2 linked regions of the Agarilytica rhodophyticola genome follow. The protein of the gene in region 1 binds, or shares a complex with, the protein of each later gene. Links are inferred from orthologs where the notes say so. Each region holds a gene or a part of one and is shown in the gene's direction. Other genes may lie near its edges. The genes, in order: accC and accD.

Region 1 (9,991 bases):
CTCGGTACGCATATCCTGGGTGAACGGTTACTTCTATTGCTCCAAGACGATACCAGCCTGAGATAACTTCGGCCCGGCCTTTACGGACTTTCAAGGGAATTGTGTTGATAAACCAATTAGGCACACCATCAATTTTTATCTCTCGTTGACGTGTGACAATGGCTTTACCATCGAGCCCTTGGTAAAGAATAGTTTGATAAAAACCACGATCAAAAATCACATCTATCATCGAGGTGACTTGAGCGATATCTTTTTGTTGGGCGGCATGAGAAATAGTTAAGCCTAAAGATGTAGCCGTATCCTCGGCATGAACGGTTAGCTGCTCTCCAAGATATTGACGGGTATTAAAAATACTGACCGTCGCATTGCCTGCTAACAGAATTAACATTAGTAGGGTAATCGAGAGTATTAGTTTACGGAATAAGCTCATTGTGCCGTGCTAGCAAACCCTAGAAGGTCATTTGTTTATTACTTATTCTTTTATTCTAGGGTCTGTTCGCGTAGATTGCATAATCGCAGCGCGAGTAATACTGAAAATATTTGTTTGAGAGTTAGGCGGCTCTATAGTGGCGGCATGATCCGAATTTTAGGTGAGCGAGCGATACGAATATCACCTCTTACCCGGTATCCCTGTGCAGCACTTTTGAGCTGACTGTATATCCAGCGACCTTCTTTGTCATTGCGAGCGTAAATCAATACACTTTCCTTGGTTTCTTGCAAACGCGTGGCAATTTCCGCCAGTAGTTTCGTTACTTCACTCGATTTAGCACTGAGTTCCATGCGAGGCAACCGAATTTCTTCGACAAAGTTACCCTGCTTTTCTTCCTGCTGCCTCACTCTGCTGGCTACTGACTGTTGCGCCTTGGCAATTTGCTTTTTCAAATCCATAAGTAGGCTATTAGCAGGATAAAAGACTTCAATTTGTTGCATATAATTTTTCGCAGAACTAATCCGCCCATCCTTCAACGCGGTGCGAATCAATTCAGCATAGCGCAGCATTATCGCTTGTAACCCTGCTCGCGCTTGGTTATTTTCAGGATTAAGTAATAACACCGAGTGAAACTTGTCATACGCGTTATCGTGGCTTGGCGTCGTATAACGCGCATCGCGAAAAGCTTGCTGAGCTTGCTTGAGTAACTTCGTTTCTATCCGAGATTGTACCGAAGGCGTTGCAACGGGCTTTACTGCTTCTTTGGCAACCTCCGGAGCCGCGGAAGGTACATCACTTTTGCTAGGCTTAACACTTTTGTCTAATGAAGCAGTCTGTTCTCGCTTGGTGCTATTCACGCACCCAGCTAAATTAAGTACTATAGAAAGCGCCAAAGTAAAGCGTAAGATGATAGTGCCCAGCACTCTTATTCTCCTCTTAATGTGACAGATAAATTATGTGGAGCGCGATTGTAAGTCATAAAGTCCCGTGATGAGGCGATAAAATTCGTATTTTGTCAATTTCCGATAAACGGCACCCTATATTACACTTATCGAATACTGTTAAGACAGGTTAAGACTAATTGAAACAAGCAAGGGAACTCTGCTCATAAGCGCTATGTCAATGATGCACAATGAATTAAGATTGCATATACAGCACATCACCGAAGGCATTTGTTAAGAAGGTTGAAGACAACAGTTATGTTATACAGAATTACTTTTTTATTACTGACTTTTATCGCCACTTTTAGTGTTAATGCTCAAGAGGGTGATATTTTTGGCTCAGATGCCGCGCCCACCTCATCATTTAACCAGCAAGAAGAAGAGTTTTTGCGTGTTGAGCAAGCATACGAAGTGGTGCCTCTTGTTTATGACGATGTGCTTTCATTTGCCTGGTCCATTCACTCAGGATACTACCTTTACCAACATCAATTTAAGGTAGAAGCACGTAATGATTCCAGTAGTGAAAAGTTGACATTGGATTTTGAGACAGGCAAGAAAAAATTTGATGAGTTCTTTAATAAAGAACTTGTTGTTTACTACAACAATACTGAGGTAAAAACCAGCTTACCCGCCCTCAAACCACCTTATGAACTAAAAATATCTTCCCAAGGGTGTGCCGATGCAGGGCTTTGCTATCCCCCACGTCATCAGTATTTCACTGTCGACGCAAATGGCAAAGTTAGCGAAACGGCAACAGCGGCATACGCAGCAGGCGGTGGTAGTGATAGCAGCGGTGGAAATAGCTCAGCGCCCTATGCTGATGGGGAAGCGCCCCTGTTACCACTGGTTATCCTCGGCGCGCTTCTTGGTGGCCTTATTCTCAATTTAATGCCCTGTGTATTCCCTGTGCTTTCGCTAAAAGCATTGAGCTTTGCATCATCCAATCAATCAACACACAAACAACACTTGCATGGCTGGGCTTACACAGCGGGAGTCGTGGGTTCATTTGTGGTAGCGGCCGGTATTATCCTTGCCGCGCGTGGAGCCGGCGAGTCTCTAGGCTGGGGTTTCCAATTGCAACAGCCAGGCTTTGTGGCGTTTATGGCATTTCTATTTTTTGTTATGGGACTTAGTTTGTCAGGTATGTTCCATATCGGCACTAGCTGGATGGGGGCGGGACAGTCACTCACTGGTGGCGAGGATCTTAAATCTTCATTCTTTACAGGTGTCCTGGCTGCACTCGTCGCAAGCCCCTGCACAGCACCCTTTATGGCAACTGCTTTAGGTTTTGCCTTAACTCAGTCAGTTTTTATCGCACTATTAATATTCATCGCGCTGGGATTTGGTATGGCACTCCCTTTCCTACTGCTTAGTTATAGTCCGGTCTTAGCAAAATACCTTCCTGCGCCAGGCCCATGGATGGATACTCTCAAACAGGTACTGGCCTTCCCTCTCTACCTGACTTCTGTTTGGTTGTTATGGGTACTTGCCAATCAAACCTCCAGTAGTGGTGCGATGGTAGTACTTGCTGGCGCGGTTATGCTGGCCTTTGGCATATGGCTGCTGCAATTACCATCATCAAACTCGGCTCGTGCTCGTATGATGGCTAAAACATTTGCTGCGGCGAGTATCTTGGTAGCAGCATATAGCGCATGGATTGCAGGGGATTTTCGTGAGAGAGATAGCGGTATATGGCAAGCCTATTCAGCAGGAAAAATCGAAGAGTTAAGAGCCGAGGGCGTACCCGTTTTTGTCGATCTGACAGCAGATTGGTGCATAACCTGCAAATTTAATGAACGGGTTGCGCTAAATACAGAAAAAGTCGCACGATTCGCTGCAATTAATGATATCGTCATGTTACAGGGCGACTGGACAAACTCAGACCCGGAGATATCCGCTCTGCTGGAAAAGTTTGGTCGCAGTGGTGTGCCTCTTTATCTAATGTACCCCGCTGACTCGAATCTGCCTGCAAAGGTACTTCCGCAAATTTTAACGGAACAAATCGTACTATCTTCAATGGAAGAAGCCTTACTTTAAATCTTCGCCCAAAAGAGACCATTTGCACCGAATTTCGTCTATTTACAACTTTTAGGTAGACAGCGCCACTTAAATTCGGCACAATTTATCTGTGAAAACTGAGCAGAAGGTATTTCTCGTGCGTCCTGCACGAGAACTTTAGCCATTTTATAGCACACAACAATAAGGCGGTTATTAATGGCATCTATTTTGGTACTTCATGGTCCTAACCTTAACCTTTTAGGAGTGCGAGAACCGGGCATTTACGGCCACACCAGCCTCGATGATATCAATGCAAAACTTGGCGCAGCCTGTATGGGAAAAGGGCATCACTTCCAAGTTTTACAGAGCAATGCCGAGTACGAACTGATCGAGCGCATTCACGATGCGCGTATCGAAGGCATTAACTTTATCATCATTAATCCGGCAGCATTCACTCATACCAGCGTCGCATTAAGAGATGCGCTTGCTGCAGTTAATATTCCGTTTATTGAATGCCACTTATCCAACGTCCACAAACGTGAGCAATTTAGACAACATTCGTATTTTTCGGACTTAGCAATCGGTGTGATATGTGGTTTTGGTCCACAAAGTTATGAAATGGCACTAGACGCTGCATTTAACCACCTAGAGCAACAGCAAACGCCTTAAATTAAATTTATTACACATTTGCCTTTTAGTGAGGAAGCAATGGATATCCGAAAAATTAAAAAACTCATCGAGCTATTAGAAGAATCTAATGTTGCTGAATTAGAAATTCGCGAAGGCGAGGAATCCGTTAGAATTAGCCGAGGCTCATCAGCACTAGCAGCACAAGCCGCTGCCGTAGTCCAACCTGTGGTAACACCAGCTGCAGCAGCTGCGCCTGTGGCGGCCGCAACAACAACTGAAACACACACTGAAGTTGTGACCTCTTCTCCTATGGAGGGACACACTGTTGCCTCCCCTATGGTAGGAACTTTCTATCGTTCACCAACGCCTGGCGCTTCGCCTTTTGTAGAAGTTGGTCAGAGTGTTAAAGAGGGCGATGTTATTTGCATTATCGAAGCGATGAAGATGATGAATCAAATCGAATGTGACAAGACCGGTGTTATAGAAGAGATTCTTGTTGAAGATGGTAATCCTGTGGAGTTTGATCAGCCATTAGTCCGCATAGTCTAAAGCGCGAGAGGATTCATCATTATGTTTGACAAAGTGCTTATAGCCAACAGAGGCGAGATCGCCCTTAGAGTATTGCGCGCGTGTAGAGAATTAGACATTAAAACTGTTGCCGTATATTCTCAAGCAGATCAAAACCTCAAACACGTACTTCTGGCTGACGAATCAGTATGTATCGGCCCTAATCCCTCAACTAACAGCTATCTCAATATCCCAGCTATCATCGCTGCAATGGAAATTACCGACGCTGTTGCCGTGCATCCAGGCTACGGTTTCCTTGCGGAAAATGCCGATTTTGCCGAGCAAGTTCAAAAAAGTGGATTTACTTTCATCGGCCCAGATCCCGATGTTATCCGTATGATGGGCGATAAGGTGGCAGCTATCGATGCTATGAACAAGGCTGGAGTGCCAACTGTGCCAGGCTCCGGCGGCCCACTTACCGATGACGAACAAGCCTGTATCGACTGTGCAGAAACCATAGGTTTCCCTGTAATTATTAAAGCAGCGGCAGGCGGTGGCGGCAGAGGCATGCGTGTTGTGCACGATAAAGAGTCTCTATTTAACTCCATTCAAATAACTAAATCAGAAGCCCTTGCTGCATTCGGTGATGCCACCGTGTACATGGAAAAGTTTTTGCAAAATCCCCGTCATGTGGAAGTGCAAATTATGTCAGACGGCCAAGGCAATACCATTCATCTATATGATCGCGATTGCTCGCTGCAGCGTCGCCACCAAAAAGTGATGGAAGAGGCCCCAGCCCCAGGCATTCCCATGGAGATTAAGCAGGAGGTGTTCGACTCCTGTATCAAAGCATGCAACGATATTGGTTATCGCGGCGCAGGCACATTTGAATTCCTTTACGAGGATGGTCGTTTTTATTTCATCGAAATGAATACCCGTATTCAGGTGGAACACCCCGTGACTGAAATGATTACTGGCGTCGATCTGATTAAAGAACAAATCAGCGTCTGCGCAGGTAACAAGTTAAGTTTAAAACAAGAAGATATCTCAGTTAACGGACACGCTTTTGAGTGCCGAATTAACGCAGAAGATCCCAAAACGTTTATGCCCAGTCCAGGCCCTGTTAATAAATTTCACACACCAGGTGGTTTAGGTGTGCGTGTGGATTCTCACCTCTACGGTGGCTATAGTGTTCCGCCCTATTACGACTCCATGATCGCGAAAATTATTACTCACGGTGCAGATCGAACTACCGCTCTTAAAAAAATGGGAGTTGCCTTGGATGAATTAGTGATCGATGGTATAAAAACTAACACGGATTTACAAAAGGATCTTGTTGTTGATGAAGCCTTCAACGAGGGCTGCGTTAACATTCATTACCTTGAGAAAAAACTCGGTCTCTAAATCATGTGACCATATAAAGCTGCGACCCTAAAATGGTCGCAGTATCATAATTCTTTTTCACGAAAGCCAATCTACTACACTTTTCAAAGGCGGCTAACTATGCCTTGGTTGCAATTACGAGTTAATACACAGCGAGATGATGTCCCTTCTGTAGAAACAGCTATGACGTCCAATGGCGCTTTGTCAGTCACATTTGAAGATAATGCTGATCAACCAATTTTTGAACCTGAGCTTGGTGAAACCCCTCTTTGGAATGAAACCTGTGTGACAGGCTTGTTCGATGCGGCTATTGAAACGCATGATGTGCAAGATAAAATCACTCACCAATGTGGTGTGGGTGATGACGCTTGTCATTGGCAAATACTCGAGGACAAAGATTGGCAAAGAGAATGGATGAAGCACTTTTCACCTCTGCAGTGCAGCGCTAATTTCTGGATATGTCCAAGCTGGATAGCACCTCCCAAACCCGAAGCAATAAATTTGATGTTAGACCCCGGTTTAGCGTTTGGCACCGGTACGCATCCAACCACCTTTATGTGCTTAAAGTGGGTAGCAGAGTGTAATATCTCCAATAAGGATGTAGTTGACTATGGCTGCGGATCAGGCATCTTAGGCATTGCCGCATTGTTACATGGTGCCAAATCGGTCACAGGAATCGATATTGATCCGCAAGCACTTATTGCGAGCCAAGAAAATGCCAAACGCAATAATTTGGATAAGGAACTTTTCCCGGTATACTTCCCAGACAAATGTCCAACAGAGAAAACTGATATCGTGTTGGCAAATATTTTAGCGGGTCCTTTGGTAGAATTGGCCCCGGCCCTGGTATCTTTACTAAAAACCGGAGGCAAAATATGTCTTTCTGGGATTTTGAAATCTCAACAACAGGCGATTATTGACACCTACTCTCACCATGTAACAATAGATAAAATTGATGAAAAAGATGAATGGGTGTGCATTGTTGGAACAAAAAAAGCGTAACCCTATCAATTTTAAACCTTCACAATGGCACATTGATTTTAGTGAGTATAAACTCACCATTAACGATTTAAGATATTAAGGATTTTGCGGAGTGACTGAAAATATTACACGTTGCCCGAAATGCAATACGTCTTTCCGTATTTCAGAAAGTCATTTGAACACGGCCAAAGGGTCTGTGCGCTGTGGCTCATGCCTTAATATTTTTAATGCCAAGCAATATCTTGTCTCACCGAACACGTCTGCGCAAAAGCAACAAGCCCCCCTGCCTCAGCAAGAAATATATGATGAGGAAGAAGAAATATTAATCAGTGACGATATGGAGAATGAGCAGGTAGGCGCTGGTGATAATGATGGCTATGGTGACTCCCTGTTCAATCAAAAAAGTGATGGCGACTTTAACTTATTTGAACGTGAAGCTCCTCAAGAAGAGGAAGAAAAGCTTGACACTCAGGATGAATCTTGGGCATTAAATTTATTGGAGGAAGATGAAGAATCTCATCCTCAACCTGAACCACCATCGGTGGAAGAGCTGGAAAAACAGGAAGAAAAGCAGAATACCGAAGAGTTTGAAGCAAGTTACTACACTAATAGTTTCCAGATCATTGAAGATGAAGCAATAGTAGAAAGCGAACAGCAACAAGCTGACCTCGATCAGGCAACAATCGAGAACGCCACTGATGAAAGTGACGCAGTTAAGGATATATTTTACGAGGAAGAAATAGAGGAATATGACTACTCGGAGGCATCTTCTCTATATGAACAAAGTCCGGCCAGCAATAAATATCTCGATGCGATAGAACCTGAACCGGTTGAGTTTGACTGGCAACGACACTCCAACATATGGCATTCCAAACTGTTATGGGGAGCGCTTTCGCTAATTGTAGCCGCCCTTTTAGTAGGGCAAGTGGCTTGGATAAAGTTTGATACTCTGAGTGTTATCGAGCCATACAGGTCATATTATGCGAAGGTTTGTTCTACATTTTCATGCAAATTGCCTGACCTGATTGACAGAAAATTAATCAAAACCGCTAATTTGGTTGTCCGTTCTCACCCAAAGACTCAAGGCGCACTCATAGTAGATGCCGTGTTACAAAATACAGCAAGATTTGAACAGACGTTTCCTGCTCTTGACCTTGTCTTCACTAATCAGCAAGATAAAACGGTAGCGGCTAGAAGGTTAAAGCCTAGTGATTATTTGGCGGGTGAGTTAGCAGGCAGAACACACATGCCGGTAAAACAGCCTATCCATATCGCTATAGAAATAGCCGATCCGGGAAGGGAAGCGGTCGGTTATAGAATAAGCATTGCGGAGTAGAGAGTATCGCCTACTTGCATGTTCGATGAAAATCTTATTTACTACGCCAAATATTTCAAAAACTGATCCTTTTTCAAGCAATTTGCCTAAAATATACATTCCAATACGCAGAAACAAACGGTATGATAGCCACCCTTTTCAGGCAGGCTTCTGGGGATGTAAAACATTCGCAAAGGCGAAGTATTTGAGTTTTTTGTTTGTGTAGTACTGGTTATTTCTTGGGGGAAACATCAGTTGTTAATTATTGGCCCATACGCTTTAAATAGCCGCGTTATGCTCGCGCCTATGGCTGGCGTTACAGACTTGCCGTTTCGCGAAATATGCCGCGAAATGGGGGCCGCATTGACGACATCTGAGATGGTCACAAGTGATACATCATTGTGGGGGAGCGAGAAGAGCCGCAATCGTTTGATCAACCACTCTGACAGTGACATGCCAGCAAGCGTACAAATTGCTGGTTCTGACCCCGACATGATGGCACAAGCAGCGGTTTGTGCAGTCGCACACGGTGCACAAATTATTGACATCAATATGGGGTGCCCGGCTAAAAAAGTGTGTAAAAAACTTGCCGGTTCTGCATTGATGAAAGATGAAAAATTAGTAAGTCGCATTTTAGCCAAAGTCGTAGGTAGCGTAAGCGTACCGGTGACACTAAAAACGCGCACAGGCTGGGATAAAAACAATAAAAATGGAATAGAGGTCGCTCGAATTGCTGAGAGTGAAGGGATAAAAGCAATAACAATACATGGAAGAACACGGGCTTGCAGATTTGCAGGTGAAGCTGAGTACGACACTATTGCACAAATCGTTGATACATTATCGATTCCGGTTTTTGCAAACGGTGATATAGACACTCCTGAAAAAGCTAAGGCGGTACTTGAATGTACCTCAGCACATGGGATTGTAATTGGCAGAGCTGCGTTTGGAAACCCGTGGATATTTAAGCAAATTTCACATTTTTTAGCCTCTGGAAAACAGCTTCAGAAGCCGACGATTGTCGAAATTGCCAGCACTATGACAGCGCATTTTAAGGAACTATATAAATTTTATGGTGACTACAAGGGAACTCGGTTAGCTCGCAAACATTTTACATGGTATTGCCAACAACACCTGAGTCGCCCTACTGACACAATAAAAGCATTTAACCAATTAGAAACATATCAATCACAATTAGAGGCCGTAGAGAAATTATTAAAGCGGCCGACCATTTATGAGGAAAAAGTAGCATGAATACAGCGGATACGCTTCTCAACGATCGCACCAAGGAATTTTCAGGTCAAACAACACAAGCTAATGAAACATACAACAGTGTTCAACAAGATCAATCTCTTCGCGACTGTGTAGAAAAAGCGGTTAGCAATTACTTTCAACACCTTGAAGGTCAAGATGTTACTGATGTTTACGAGATGGTTTTAGCAGAAGTTGAAGCCCCTATGTTAGAAGTTGTTATGAAGTACACCCGCCATAATCAAACTAAAGCTGCGAACGTTTTAGGTTTGAACCGAGGTACTCTTCGCAAGAAACTTAAGCAATACGGCTTACTGTAAAGTCTTTTAACACTTATTAACTGAAGACAAGCAAGCTATAGACTGTTTGCTCATCACAGTTAGCAAAATCATTCGCCTAGCTAAAACTGCGCTTACACCGTAACGCGACGGGTTTAAGGCTAAGCGAATGGTATGCAAGTGCTAATATCTATATATTTACAATATAGGTTTGGCAATACTGCACTCTATACACCGATAATTTTATTCAAAGCCCACATACTCATACTGCATCATTTCA
Region 2 (9,952 bases), 460 kb from region 1 along the record:
TAATCGAATCTATCGTTTGATAAAACTATATTTATGATGCTTGCTATAAAAACATTGTAATAAGATTGTTTATTGATCAATGAAATGTGAGGATTTTCAAAAACAAGGCTTTAATGGGTCGTAATCACAGCTAATATCTCAGTCAATAAGTTGAAAAAAACCTATTTATAATGAATACTTACGACCAATACTGAAAGATTATTCGAGGTTTGGCTTTGTGGATGAAGTCGCTGATCCAAGACTTCTTCTTAGACAAAGCAGGCCTGATTATAATTTAAACAAGGATCTTCCTATGGGTCACCGTTCGATAATTTTGCTGGCCAGCGTATTGTTTACGTTTCTGGCGTCTAATGCTTTAGCACTTGGCGTAGGCAAAATAAAGTTAGAGTCATCACTAAATCAACCACTGCAAGCTCAGATTGAGTTGTTTGAGGTAAGAGATTTAACGCCCACTGAAATTCGCGTGAGTATCGCCTCACGAGAAGATTTCGACCGCATTGGTGTCGATAAAATCTTCTTCCTCAGCGATATTAAGTTTGATATTGATCTTGACGATCCTAGTGGCCCAACAATTAACGTATCATCGAGAAAAGTAGTGCGTGAGCCGTTTTTGAACTTTATTGTTCAAGTGCAATGGCCCAGTGGTAAGCTGCTGCGCGAATATACCTTGCTTATGGATCTTCCTGTCTATGCTAATCAGGATGCTCCTCCAGTTAGGCAGTCTACTACTAGAAATACCGGCACTAGTCAGACAGCACAAACACCTCGTTACCAGCCACCAGCGCCAACCAAACAAACGTCAACGGCGCCAGCATCAAATGATCGATCATCTTTTGAGGATGCACCTCCACGTCCTTCTCAAGCCCCTGTGACTCCTTCGTATACGGGAGACTCATACAGTGTCCAGGCCAATGACACTCTATGGGAGATCGCCACGCAAGTGCGTCCGAATCGCTCTGTCAGCATATATCAAACAATGATTGCGATTCAGCGTGCTAACCCTGAAGCGTTTATTAATGAAAATATCAATCTGTTAAAGAAGGGGCAGATTCTACGTATTCCCAATGCGGATGAAATGGCGTCTTTAAACCAAGGTGACGCGGTACGTGAAGTTTCTGTTCAAAATAATGTTTGGTCTGGTAGCGATGGCGAAGTTGATGATGCCCAGTTAAGTGGTGCTAACGTCTACGATAGCGGCTCTAGTGATTCTGGTAACGTAGAAGGACGAGTTAAACTTACATCTCCTGATGATTCGTTTGATAGTAACGAAGGCCGCTCGAGTGGGGGAGCAGCAGACAGCAGTGTTGACGCCCTTGAAAATGAACTGGCCATTACTTTGGAGCAGCTTGATAAGAGTGGTAAAGAAAATACTGAATTGCGATCGAAGGTTTCTTCACTAGAAGAGCAGATAGAAACCATGGAGCGCATGCTTGAAGTCAGCAATGAAAACCTTCGAGCGCTTGAGTTAGCGGCCAAGAAAAATGCTGAGGAAGTAGCAGCGCAAGAAGATGATATTGCCGCGGCAGGGGTTGAGACTGACAACACAGATGGTACTGGCGAAGAAGCTCCTGAGGATACCTCTGGTGGTAGCGAGTCCATCGACGACCTTTTAGATACATACAATTCTGGCAACGAAACAAGTGGAGATGTTGCTGGATCAGAGGGTGCGAGTGAAGGTGAGGGTGTTGAAGGTGCTGTTGAGGATAGTGCTGCTATCGATGGCGATGCACTTGACAGTGATAGCGCAGAAGCAGGTCTTGATGAGGAAAATACTGATCTAGCTGAAGAAGCAACGCCGACGCCGACGCCAACTACTGCGGCCAAGCGCGTGGTTATTCCGCCACCGCCAGTTGAGAAAAGTATTGTTGATATCCTTCTTGATAATATCTTGTACCTCGTTGGAGGTATTGTTGTCTTAGCTGTTGGCGTATTCTTTTTCCTTAAGAAGAAATCTTCAGATGAGGATGATTTTGATGAGTTTATGCAAGATCACGGTGGCGTTGAAGCAACTGATGATGCTTTAGAACAAGAAGATGAGTTCGATTTAGACGGTGATCTTCCAAATTTTGATGAAGGTGATAGCGACTCTCTAGCTGAGGCAGGAGAGCAAGAAGACCCAGAAAGCGCGGATGAGACTGAGCAACAAACAGAAGACGTTGTAGCAGAGGCAGATATTTACATCGCTTATGGTAAATATGACCAAGCTGAAGAAATGTTGCTCAAGGTATTGACCAAAGACCCTAGTGACCAAGAAGTCAGGCTTAAATTGCTAGAAGTTTATTCTGCCCAGGGCGATGCTCAAAGCTTCGATCCTCATTATGCCAAATTAATGGTATTTGCTAGCCCGGCTAATATCGAGCGAGCCGAGGAGCTACGTAACACTATTCCTGGTATTGCCGCTTTTGATGAAACAGGGTTTGATACTTCTGATGTGCAGCAATACGCCGGTGGTTTAGACGATAGTTTCAGCGCTGATGACGATAATATAAGTATCAGCGACGACAGCGTTGAAGATGATGGCTTAGAGTTCGATGGCCTTGGTATCGGAGACAGTGCTGACACATCTGATGCCTTAGTGGATTTAGATAGTGGATCTGACCCTATCAATTTTGACGCTGCGCCTGAGGGCGAAGAGCTGGATTTGGATTTCGACCTAGATCTCCCCGAAGGTGATGATAGCGAAACCTCTTTTGACCTCGAGCTGGACTTACCCGATGAGTCAGATGAAAACAAAGCCACTGAGGATGATTTAAGTGAGCCCAACTTTGAACTGGATTCTGGGTTGGATTTAGATAATGAACTCGATAGCGAGTTGTCGTTAGACTCTAATAATAGTGGTCTTGATTATGATGACGATGTCACTCAGATTAAAGACTACAGCAAACCTGATGATGGCGCTGCAGACGCAGATATAAGTATCGAAGAGTCCTTAGACTTAGATACTGATTTGGGTGATTTCTCTGGTGATGATAGCTCTGAGTTAGATATCGATGATCTTTCTATTGATTTAGGCGGTGACTCGGATGTGTCTTTAAGTGAGTCGCTCGAATCTGATTTAGCTTCCCTAGACGCGGATTTAGATTTGTCTTTGGATGGAGGGGATGAAGAACAGCAGTCTTCCACTTATTCAGTTGCTGATGGTTTGGATATGGAAGATACCTTAATCCGCAGCGAGCCGCCTCTTAGTATGCAAGAAGAGGATCTGGCAGCCAGCTCTGATGACGATGACTTAAGCGAATTTGAATTAGATACCGGGCTCGATCACAGTGATTTAGACGCTGAAGACGATTTATCCAGTGATACCGTAGTTAATAAGGCGCTTAACGACGATTATATTGAGCAACGATTATCGGCAGAGTCCGATGATGAGATCCTCAATAGTTCTCTGTCGTTAGAAAGTGAGGTAGATGACATCGCTAGTGGCGCCGCAGCTGGCGATAGCCAATCACTAGACAGCTTAGACCTTGAAGCAGACGACGCCGACCTAGATTTGTCTTCTCTGGATGAAGAATTGGATGCGTTGACTTCCGGAATGGATGAGGGGGCTAGTGGGACTGACGATCTTATGGCTGAGCCAGTAACAGACTTTGATGATTTCGAAGATGATCTGGCGAAAGATGAAGCCATGGCGGAGACGGTAAAATCTGACCATGCTGGCGACACCAATGTTGCGGACATGGGCGATGACAACATGTTTGATCAAGCTATTAGCGAAGTTCCTAGCACAGCGTCTTCTGATGTTGAGTTTGAGATCCCAGAAGTTAATCCTGATGACTTAGATGATGATGACTTGGATTTCTTGAGCGATAGTGATGAGGTAGCGACCAAACTGGATCTTGCCAGAGCGTATATTGATATGGGAGATCAAGAAGGTGCTCGCGATATTATTCGAGAAGTTGTAGGCGAAGGCACAGATCAGCAGAAAACAGAAGCAGAAAACTTGTTAGCCCGTATTGATAGCTAGTTTCTGCATCTTATTTTAGTCACTAAAACCTTGTTCATAGCGAACAAGGTTTTTTTTCGTTTAGAGTTATGTATAGCCGTAATTGTGAAATCAAGCCGGGAATAGAGTTTCCCGATAATATGCAACGTGTTGCCCTCGGGGTTGAATATAACGGTGCGCCTTTTAACGGTTTTCAAAAGCAAGCCTCGACCGCAAATACAATCCAAGCAGCTCTAGAAGCAGCGCTATCTAAAGTGGCGAATGAGCCTATTTCACTGGTATGTGCTGGACGTACAGATGCTGGGGTGCATGCTAGTGAGCAAGTCGTACATTTCGATACTTTGGCGCAAAGACCGGCAAAAGCCTGGGTGCAGGGAGTCAATACGCAGTTGCCTTTTGATATACGCGTGCACTGGTCAAAGCCTGTTAGCCCTGATTTCCATGCGCGCTTCAGCGCGACGGCGCGTACCTATCGTTATGTCATCTATGCGGCTGCAACGGCGCCTGCTTGTTTTTATCAATCAACCACCTGGACATCTTATCAACTGGATATAGAGCGTATGCAGGAAGCCGGTCAATATCTGTTGGGTGAACATGATTTTTCCTCTTTCCGCGCTGCCTATTGTCAAGCGAGAGTGCCAGTGAGGCATATTTATAATTTGCGTTTTTATCGCAGTGGTGCTTTTATTATCATGGAAGTTAAAGCCAATGCTTTTTTGCATCATATGGTTAGAAATATCGTGGGTACTATGATGGATATAGGCCGTGGTGCTAGAGAGCCTGCTTGGGTGGAGGAACTACTTCAGCTAAAAGATCGCAAACGGGCCTCACCTACCGCCAAGCCTTGGGGATTGTATCTCGTCAAGGTTGATTACGATGCCCAGTTTGCTTTGCCCCAAACTCCGGCAGGGCCAATTTTTGTTGGGCCTGCCCCCTAAAACTTAACCTCTTCGTTTTAGTGTCTAAAATGTGCTCGGTTTTTATGTTTTGTGAGTTAATCTGCTAAACACATCTTATCGCCCTTTGACCATTGCTCACAAACAAGTGAAATTCTGTTAATATCTTCAACGTTTGTGGCGCCCTCACTGGTGCGTTTATCCGGCTTTTTATCGAACGGTTATCCTTTTTTGATTATTGTGTTAATGACGCTTGCTATGATGAATGCTGTTTTCTCTATAGCCAGCTGCAGCTGTTTATAATTGGCCGAGATCGAATCAATTGCTTATATTTAGTCGTATTTAACGATTCGGTCACCGGTGTTAAAAGTGAAAATTGAACATGGGCAAGCCACTGAGCAACCATCGTCGCTACGAAAGGATCGGTACAAAATCGAAAAAATACTAGATTGCTAAATTAATCGCGTTGAGAGTGAAGTGAGAAATAATTGAGAGTTAAAATATGTGGTATTACTCGTGTTGAAGATGCCCTCGTTGCTGAGCGCAGCGGTGCTGACGCTATCGGTTTGGTGTTTTATCCCAAAAGTAGCCGTTATTTGTCTGACCTTTCACTTGCGCGAGAAATCGCTTTGTCCGTTGGCCCCTTTGTTACTGTAGTCGGGCTTTTTGTGGATGCTCGCTCTGATTTTATCGCTAACATTTTAGCCAATGTGCCTATTCATCAAATTCAATTTCATGGCAATGAAAGTGAGCAGGACTGTAAGCAATATCAGCGTCCCTATATGAAAGCCTTACGCATGAGTGAGAATCTCGATGTGCTTGCACGTATAAATGCCTACCCCAGTGCCTGCGGAATTTTATTGGATACCTATGTCAAAGATATGCCAGGTGGTACCGGTAAGAGTTTCGATTGGCAACGAGTGCCCCACGATACACAAAAAGCGATTGTACTGGCGGGTGGGTTAGATGCTGACAATGTTCAGCAAGCAATAGACTGTGCTAAACCCTACGGGGTGGATATTAGTGGTGGTGTTGAGCAGGCACCTGGAATTAAAGATGCAAATAAAGTGAGTGCATTTGTTGCGCGCGCAAAAACCGGAGTTTTGAAAGGTGAATGAAAAAATAGATTTTTCGGCGGTTCCTGATGATAAAGGCCATTTTGGTATTTATGGAGGACGCTTTGTTTCTGAAACGTTAATGCATGCCTTGGATGAATTGAAAGCCATTTATTCTCGAGTGAAGAATAACGCAGACTTCCAAGAAGAGTTTGATAAAGATCTTGCCCACTACGTTGGCAGACCCTCACCTTTATATTATGCCGAGCGTTGGTCGGAGCAATTAGGCGGCGCAAAGATATATCTTAAACGAGAAGATTTAAATCACACCGGCGCGCATAAAGTTAACAACACCATTGGCCAGGCACTATTGGCAAAGTATACCGGCAAGCCTCGTGTTATTGCGGAAACTGGTGCTGGCCAGCACGGTGTTGCCAGTGCGACGGTTGCTGCTCGTCTAGGGTTAGAATGTGTAGTTTACATGGGCGCTGAAGACGTCAAGCGTCAGGCCCTGAATGTTTATCGCATGAAACTTTTAGGTGCTACCGTGGTTCCTGTGGAGTCAGGTTCAAAAACTCTGAAAGATGCAATGAACGAAGCGATGCGTGACTGGGTAACTAATGTCGACAACACGTTTTATATTATCGGTACTGTTGCCGGCCCACATCCTTATCCTCAACTTGTACGTGATTTCCAAAGTGTTATTGGACGAGAGGCCCGTCGTCAGAGTTTAGAAATGACCGGCAAGTTACCTGATGCTCTAGTGGCCTGTGTCGGTGGCGGTTCTAATGCTATCGGTTTGTTCCATCCATTTCTTGATGATCAAGACGTGAAGATGTACGGAGTTGAGGCGGGTGGTCTAGGGGTTGAAAGTGGCAAGCACGCAGCGCCGTTAAATGATGGTCGCCCAGGTATTTTACACGGCAATCGCACCTACCTAATGGAGGATGAGAACGGCCAAATTATTGAAACCCACTCTGTATCGGCAGGTCTCGATTACCCGGGTGTCGGCCCTGAACACTCTTGGTTAAAAGATATTGGCCGAGTTGAGTATGTTGCCATTAACGATGATGAAGCTATGGCTGGCTTTAGAACACTTACCCGTGTAGAGGGTATCATGCCTGCCCTTGAATCAAGCCATGCGATTGCCTACGCCCATAAACTTGCGCCTACTATGAGCAAAGATCAAAGCATTATTGTTAATCTCTCTGGTCGCGGAGATAAAGATATTCTTACTGTTGCACAACTGGATGGAATAGAGGTTTAAGAGAAAACATCGTGAATAGAATAAGCCAGCGTTTATCTGAGTTAAAATCGCAAAATCGTAAAGCCTTGGTCACTTATATTGTCAACGGTGACCCTCGTCCAGAAGTAAGTTTGCCTGCCATGCATGCACTGGTAGAGGCAGGTGCAGATATTATTGAATTGGGGATTCCCTTTTCTGATCCTATGGCAGAAGGTCCAACCATTCAACGTGGCCATGAACGTGCGCTAGCGCATAATACCAGCCTGCGTGATACTTTCGCTTTGGTGAAAGAATTTCGTACCCGTAACCAGCATACTCCCATTGTGATTATGGGCTATGCTAATCCACTTGAGCGCATGGGCTATGAAGAGTGTGCAAAACTTGCCGCTGAAGTAGGTGTGGATGGCATGTTGACGGTGGATCTGCCCGCCGAAGAATCTGCTGAGCTAAACAAGTATTTAGTACAAAATTCGCTGGAAAATATTTTCTTGCTGGCGCCGACAACAACAGAAGAACGAATTAAAGATGTCGTGTCATTAGCCGGCGGATTTGTGTACTATGTATCGCTTAAAGGGGTTACAGGTGCTGGTCATATCGACGTCGATGCTGTCGAGAAACGCTTGCAGGAAATTAAAAAGTATACGGACTTACCCGTGCTCGCTGGTTTCGGCATTAAAGATGCCGATACCGCATCGGCAATTGCCAATGTGGCTGATGGTGTTATAGTCGGCAGCGTTTTGGTGGATGCCATGGGGAAAGATGCCGATCGTAATACGCAAGAGATTTGCCAGGATCTGAAGAATATCATCGAACCTATGAGAAGTGCTCTCGATGAGCAAAACTAAAAAAATTAACATATTAAGAAGTTAGTCAATGAGCTGGTTAGATAAAATTGTTCCCAAAGTCGTGCGTTCAGAAAATGCGCGCGGTGCTAGCAAGGTTCCCGAGGGTGTATGGAAAAAATGCCCAAAGTGTGGGGCGATGTTATACCGTCCCGAATTAGAAAAAAACTTGGATGTATGTCCCAAATGTGATCATCATATGCGTGTTAGCGCTCGTCGTAGGCTCGATATTTTCCTTGATAAAGAAGGACGAGAAGAGCTGGCAAGCGATGTTGTTCCAGTGGATCGGCTTAAGTTTAAAGACGTTAAAAAATATAAAGATAGACTTTCTTCTGCACAAAAAACAACCGGCGAAAAAGACGCTTTGGTTGCCATGAAAGGTACCTTAAAGGGGATGCCTGTAGTGGCCAGTGCATTTGAGTTTGCTTTTCATGGCGGGTCTATGGGCTATGTTGTAGGCGAGCGTTTTACCCGTGCTGCGCAATTGGCCTTAGAAGAACGCAGTCCTTATATTTGTTTTTCTGCCACTGGCGGTGCCAGAATGCAGGAGGCGCTTATATCTTTAATGCAGATGGCTAAGACCAGCGCTGTTATTGAGCGTTTGAAGCAAGAAGGTATTCCTTTTATTTCCGTCATGACAGACCCTGTCTACGGTGGCGTTTCAGCAAGTCTAGCTCTGTTGGGGGATATCAATGCTGCTGAGCCTGGCGCGAGAGCCGGTTTTGCAGGCCCTAACATTATCGAGCAGACAATTCGTCAAAAGCTTCCAAAGGGCTTCCAGCGAAGTGAGTTTTTGCTTGAGCATGGTGCTATCGATTTAATTATACCTCGCACTCAAATGCGTGATCGTCTGGCCTCGATCGTTGCTAAATTAACACATCAACAGCAACCCATTTTAGAAATTACCTAACGGCATTATCTTGTCGCAAGCTCGATTTTCTACGCTCACTGATTGGCTCACTTGGATGGAGACTCTCCATCCAAGTGAAATCGACCTTGGCTTGTCGCGTATTCGGCAGGTAGCTCAGAGGTTGGGTATCAGTAAAACCCGGGCCAAAGTCATTACTGTTGCAGGAACCAATGGCAAGGGCTCCTGTATTGCTACGTTAGAAAAAATCCTAACGGATAATCACAATCGTGTTGGCAGCTATACTTCGCCTCATATTACTCGCTATAACGAACGTATCCGACTTGATCGATGTGAAATCGATGACCAAACCTTATGCGATACTTTTACGTTGATTGATCAAGCAAGAGCTGAGATAAGTCTGACCTACTTTGAATTTGGTACCTTAGCTGCCCTTTATATTTTTGCTCATAATGAACTTGATTATTGGCTGTTAGAAATAGGTTTAGGAGGACGACTTGATGCGGTTAACATCATTGACCCTGATGTGGCTGTCATCACTTCAATAGACTTAGATCATGAAGCATGGTTGGGAGATACCAGGGAGAAAATTGCAGTAGAAAAACTTGGTATATTAAGGTCACACGTTGCTTGTGTGTGTGCAGAGCCCAAGCCTACTGAAAATATGGAAGCAATTTTTACCTCGATGGAGGTTAAGCCCGCTAATATCAACCATGCATTTTCAGCTATGGATGAAAATAATGGCCAAGACGTAAGGTTTACCTTCACTAATTCAATGCATAAAGTGCAAAGTATTTGCGTGCAACGACCCTCGTTGCCTGTTAATAGTGTTGCCGCTGCGCTGCAGGTGTTATGCCTCTTAAATGTTTTACCGGATGAAGAAGGGCTTACACAAAGTTTATCGCAACTTAGCTTATTCGGCCGTTTTGAAACCATCACCTTTAAATCTTGTCAGCTTGTGATGGATGTGGCACACAACCCGGCAGCTGCTCGTTTGTTAGTTGATAATCTTACGCGTGTTAACCAAAGGCCCTCAATTGCTGTTGTTGGCATGATGGCAGATAAGAATATTGCCCAAACCTTGAGCCCACTGTGTCCAATG

The links.
Region 2: the proteins of accC (region 1) and accD are in contact, whole or in part, in a solved structure (PDB 8UXZ), measured with the Escherichia coli proteins. The link is inferred for Agarilytica rhodophyticola from one-to-one orthologs.

Annotation. Positions count from the first base shown.
Region 1 is NZ_CP020038.1:2,217,353-2,227,343, reverse strand. The notes cover bases 3,762-6,739. They hold accC (acetyl-CoA carboxylase biotin carboxylase subunit), read left to right. Parts: upstream 3,762-4,569; coding sequence 4,570-5,910; downstream 5,911-6,739. Other genes in these bases: prmA (50S ribosomal protein L11 methyltransferase), read left to right, coding at 6,010-6,739; accB (acetyl-CoA carboxylase biotin carboxyl carrier protein), read left to right, coding at 4,078-4,548; aroQ (type II 3-dehydroquinate dehydratase), read left to right, coding at 3,762-4,038. Also shown: BVC89_RS09425 (bifunctional diguanylate cyclase/phosphodiesterase), read right to left, coding at 1-430; BVC89_RS09420 (N-acetylglucosaminyltransferase), read right to left, coding at 562-1,287; BVC89_RS09415 (protein-disulfide reductase DsbD family protein), read left to right, coding at 1,630-3,408; more of aroQ, read left to right, coding at 3,586-3,761; more of prmA, read left to right, coding at 6,740-6,891; BVC89_RS09390 (zinc-ribbon and DUF3426 domain-containing protein), read left to right, coding at 6,983-8,206; tRNA dihydrouridine synthase DusB, read left to right, coding at 8,441-9,436; DNA-binding transcriptional regulator Fis, read left to right, coding at 9,433-9,753. UniProt on the Escherichia coli protein: This protein is a component of the acetyl coenzyme A carboxylase complex; first, biotin carboxylase catalyzes the carboxylation of the carrier protein and then the transcarboxylase transfers the carboxyl group to form malonyl-CoA.
Region 2 is NZ_CP020038.1:2,676,881-2,686,832, forward strand. The notes cover bases 7,014-9,952. They hold accD (acetyl-CoA carboxylase, carboxyltransferase subunit beta), read left to right. Parts: upstream 7,014-8,013; coding sequence 8,014-8,892; downstream 8,893-9,952. Other genes in these bases: trpB (tryptophan synthase subunit beta), read left to right, coding at 7,014-7,161; trpA (tryptophan synthase subunit alpha), read left to right, coding at 7,173-7,985; BVC89_RS11370 (bifunctional folylpolyglutamate synthase/dihydrofolate synthase), read left to right, coding at 8,903-9,952. In the rest of the region: BVC89_RS11340 (FimV/HubP family polar landmark protein), read left to right, coding at 218-3,964; tRNA pseudouridine(38-40) synthase TruA, read left to right, coding at 4,033-4,881; BVC89_RS11350 (phosphoribosylanthranilate isomerase), read left to right, coding at 5,328-5,957; more of trpB, read left to right, coding at 5,950-7,013.